Regions from separate parts of the Leptolyngbya sp. BL0902 genome, predicted to be linked through region 1. Evidence: predicted binding sites of a transcription regulator. Region 1 holds the regulator's gene; the other holds the start of a gene.
The links. Region 1 encodes NtcA, which controls nitrogen genes in cyanobacteria. Its sites were predicted from a motif close to TTTGTANNNNNNNNTACAAA; they were not measured.
Positions count from the first base shown of each region.

Region 2: urtA (urea ABC transporter substrate-binding protein) is a predicted target of NtcA. The motif match lies at 1,048-1,067, and genes of this name have one in related genera.

Region 1 is NZ_CP046155.1:3,812,308-3,814,510, forward strand. Features, by position in the region: gene thrC (threonine synthase) at 1-99, opposite strand, end outside; gene ntcA (global nitrogen regulator NtcA) at 591-1,262, shown strand; gene GFS31_RS16945 (hypothetical protein) at 1,372-1,626, shown strand; gene tmk (dTMP kinase) at 1,822-2,203, shown strand, end outside.
Region 2 is NZ_CP046155.1:428,875-431,077, forward strand. Features, by position in the region: gene GFS31_RS01945 (PHP domain-containing protein) at 1-717, shown strand, start outside; gene urtA (urea ABC transporter substrate-binding protein) at 1,216-2,203, shown strand, end outside.

The sequences.
Region 1 (2,203 bases):
TTCATACATTTCGCCGCACTCGCGACACTTCAGCCCGGTGAAGGTGGGGGCGTGGGTCTTGGCGGACTGGGTGACAAGGCGTTCGAGGGACTGCGTCATGGGAATAGAAACCTGTAACTGCAACAACTTAAACGATGGAAACGCCTGGGGAATGGGTTACTCAGACCTTCATTGCGTTTCGTTGAGCGAACTGTAGCACGACCACCAAATCGTTACCAACTATACCCGACCAAAAAAGTCGGATATCCCTGAAACCCTTGTGTTAAGGCTGGTTGAGATAGGTTGACCGGGTGTTTTTCAGAGGATATTCTGCCTTGAGGCGCAAAAAAAAGTTGAAAATTTTGTGGCTTTGGCTGCAAAAAATAGCTGGCGAGGGCCAAAAAGTAATCCACTATACAAACGCGTCCCAGGTAGTTAAGGTTAAGTGTTCTAAAGTCATGGAACGCTTGCATTACTCTGTGCCCCATGCTAGAAGGGCTGTCCATCCATTGACGTCGCAGCATCCCTCGATTTCTAGGTGGACAAGGATTTGAAGAGTCCTGGGATCCCAGGAATAGCTGAAGTTTCCGTGATGGCCTTAGCAAAACGTTATGGTAGTGACCCAAGATAAACCGCTTGCCAATGTCTTTCGCCAGCTTTCGGGCGGGGCTTTCCCTCCAGTCGTAGAGTCTTACGAGCGCGGCAAAACGATTTTCTTCCCTGGAGATCCGGCGGAGCGGGTATACTTTCTGCTGAAAGGAGCCGTCAAGCTATCGCGGGTCTACGAAGCGGGTGAAGAAATTACCGTGGCCCTGCTGCGGGAAAACAGCGTATTCGGCGTCCTCTCCCTGATTACCGGAAACCGCTCCGACCGCTTCTACCATTCCGTCGCCTTCACCCCGGTTGAGCTGCTATCGGTGCCCATCGAACAGGTGGAGCAAGCCCTAGAGGAAAACCCCGAACTGGCCATGGTGATGCTGCGAGGGCTGTCCTCCCGCATCCTGCAAACGGAAATGATGATCGAAACCCTGGCCCATCGGGATATGGGATCTCGCCTGGTCAGCTTTTTGCTGATTCTCTGCCGCGACTTTGGCGTGCCCAGCCAAGACGGCATCACCATCGACCTCAAACTCTCTCACCAGGCCATCGCCGAAGCCATCGGCTCCACCCGCGTCACCGTCACCCGCCTGCTGGGGGATCTACGCCAGGAAGGGATGATTTCCATCTACAAAAAGAAAATCACCGTCCACGACCCTGTGAATCTCAGCCAGCAGTTTACCTAGGTCGGTCGTCTATTCAAAGATCAGTATCAGTAAATGAACCTTGGCTGTTTTGGGTCAGGGCTGACTGCGCTTAGACTGATAGTGAGCGTTTAGCCGTTAGGCCAGTGCTATGTTGACTAATAATTCTAAGTCGCAGCCCTCCCGGCGTTCCGATAGCCCCGATCTCGCGCTAAAGGCCATCGCTTACAGCCTTGACTGCCTAATTCCTGGGTTTTATCTGTGGCTGGGGCCAATTAAGCTGCGTCTGGGCGGCAGCTTGCCAGAAAAAGACGATCCCGGCATTATTCACAGCAAAGCTGGTGTTGCAGTTGTTTTGCCGGGGTATCGCCTTTTCAGCACCTATCAGGGCACCTATGACCCTTGATGGTGCTAGTTCCTCAGTGGTGCATTGCTCCGCGAATGCACTCTACCAAACTTGATTCCATCCTCCTATTACCGTAGGGTGGGCATTGCCCACCGTTAATCCTGCCGTTATGGCTGGGCTTGTGGGTGTTGGGTTGTGCGTTGTGGCCCCTAACCTACGGGCTTTGTGTGAGGGGGGAACTGTGCGGGGTAAGTTATGCGGGGAAAGCTAATTGTATTTGAGGGGGTGGAGGGCTGCGGCAAGTCTACCCAGCTTCAGCAGTTGCGGGAAAGTTTGGCGCAGAGTGCGGCTTTTCAAGCGCTACAAAACCAGGGGATTATCCCCGAATTACTGACGACCCGCGAACCCGGTGGCACAGACCTAGGGATAGGGCTGCGGCGGCTCTTGTTGGAAGATTATGGGGAGGTGGCCATTGCTCCACGGGCGGAACTGTTGCTCTACGCCGCCGACCGGGCGCAGCATATCGAAGAAATGATTCTGCCCACGCTGGAGGCCGGAAGTTGGGTGTTGTGTGATCGCTTCACCGATTCCACCGTGGCCTACCAGGGCTATGGTCGGGGGTTAGATTTGGGGCTGA
Region 2 (2,203 bases), 930 kb from region 1:
TTGAATCAGCGTGGGTTGACAGGCGATGCTCAAATCCTGAGGCAAGTTTTTGACTCTGTTGATGCGGCCAGTTGCCCACACACCTACAACTTCCACATGCATACGGTGTGCTCAGATGGTAAGCTCACCCCCACCGCCCTCATGGAGCAAGTCATTGACATTGGCCTACAAGCCTTTGCCATTACCGACCACCACAGCCTGCGCGGCTACTACCAAGCCCAAGCCTGGCTAGAAGACTGGCGCTGGCGGCACCCCACCCCCCTAGGGCAGCGGCGAGCCCACCGTCACTTAGGCGGAACTGCACCTCGTTTATTTACTGGGGTAGAAATTAACGCCCTCCTCGCTGAGACCGAAGTTCACCTGCTGGGCTATGGCTTTGCCCCCCGGCATCCGGCCATCGTGCCCTATCTGCAAGGGTCGGCTCCCCGTGGCCCCATGAAGGCGGCTGAAGCCGTGATTACGGCTATCCAGACGGCGGGGGGGCTGGCGGTGTTGGCCCACCCCGCTCGCTATCGCACCGCCGCCGAAGTCCTGATTGCCCACGCCGTCGCTCTGGGGATTGACGGTGTGGAAGCCTACTACGCCTACAACAACCCCGATCAGTGGCATCCCTGCCCCCGCCACACGCCGCTGATGGAAACCCTAGCCCGCCGCCACCGCCTGCTGACCACCTGTGGCACCGATACCCACGGGTCTAATTTGCTGCGCCGCCTGTAGCTGAAGACCCACCGGAGCGGTAACGATGACCCTCGGTCTCGGCTGAAGACAGCTTTAGGCCAAGCTTTGCCCCATTCATCCCGCATCATCCAGGATTCATTGCGGGTCATTCGTGACGGGGATCACAGCGCTAAGCCCCGGCTAGCCCTCCAGATCAAGCGACGATCCCAGCCTAGGGCAATGGGGCAATAAAACTGAGAACGGCCATGGTAGGTTGATCCCAGCCTTTGGATAGAGGCTTTAGAAGACCATCATCTAGTGAAATGAAGACAGATTCTGCCCCAGCCACAACAAGGATGGCTGGGAGAGTTTGTGGTGAGATTCAGGTTTTTTGTGTTCTCCGCTACATTTACTACCCATCACTACGCCTAATATCCACTCTGGAGGTTGGGTGAGTGATTGGATGGCCTAACTGTCCTTCTTTGTGTGAGTCAGGAGCGAGGTTGAATGGTCGCACGATTTAATCGACGGAAATTTTTGGTGTATGGGTCTGCCACCCTGGGCACCTCGATGCTGTTAAAAGCCTGTGGCAATACGACAACGACTACCGGGGATACAACAGGCGGCACCGCTGCCGGGGGCGAAACGGTAAAAGTAGGGATTCTCCATTCCCTTAGCGGCACCATGGCTATCAGTGAAACCACCGTGGTTGATGCTGAGAAACTGGCGATTAAGGAAATCAACGCCGCTGGTGGCGTCCTGGGTCGGCAGATTGAAGCCGTAGTGGAAGACGGCGCTTCCGATTGGCCCACCTTTGCCGAAAAAGCAGAGAAGCTGATTGACCAAGACCAGGTATCGGTGGTGTTCGGCTGCTGGACATCCGCTAGCCGCAAGGCCGTGCTGCCCGTGTTTGAGTCGAAGGATCACATGCTGTGGTACCCGGTGCAGTATGAAGGCCAGGAATGTTCTAAGAACATTTTCTACACCGGAGCCGCGCCCAACCAGCAAATTGAGCCCGCCGTAGATTGGCTGCTAGAAAACAAAGGCCGGGACTTCTTCCTGGTGGGGTCAGACTATGTCTTCCCCCGCACCGCCAACACCATCATCAAAGAGCAGCTAGCCGCTAAGGGTGGCAACACCGTCGGCGAAGACTACCTGCCCCTGGGCAACACCGAGGTAACGCCGATCATCACCAAGATTCGGGCGGCGCTGCCCAACGGCGGGGTGATCTTCAACAGCCTCAACGGCGACAGCAACGTGGCCTTCTTCAAGCAGTTGCAGGGCGCAGGCATGGGGCCAGATCTCTACCCCGTGATGTCAGTGAGTGTAGCCGAGGAAGAAGTGCGTCAGATTGGGCCTGAGTTCTTGGTGGGCCACCTGGCTTCCTGGAACTACTTCATGACCGTGGAAACCCCCGAAAACGCCAAGTGGGTAGCCGACTTCAAGGCCGAATTTGGCGATGACCGGGTGACGAACGACCCCATGGAAGCCGCCTATATCATGGTGTATCTGTGGAAGCAGGCAGTGGAAGCTGCGGGCACCTTCG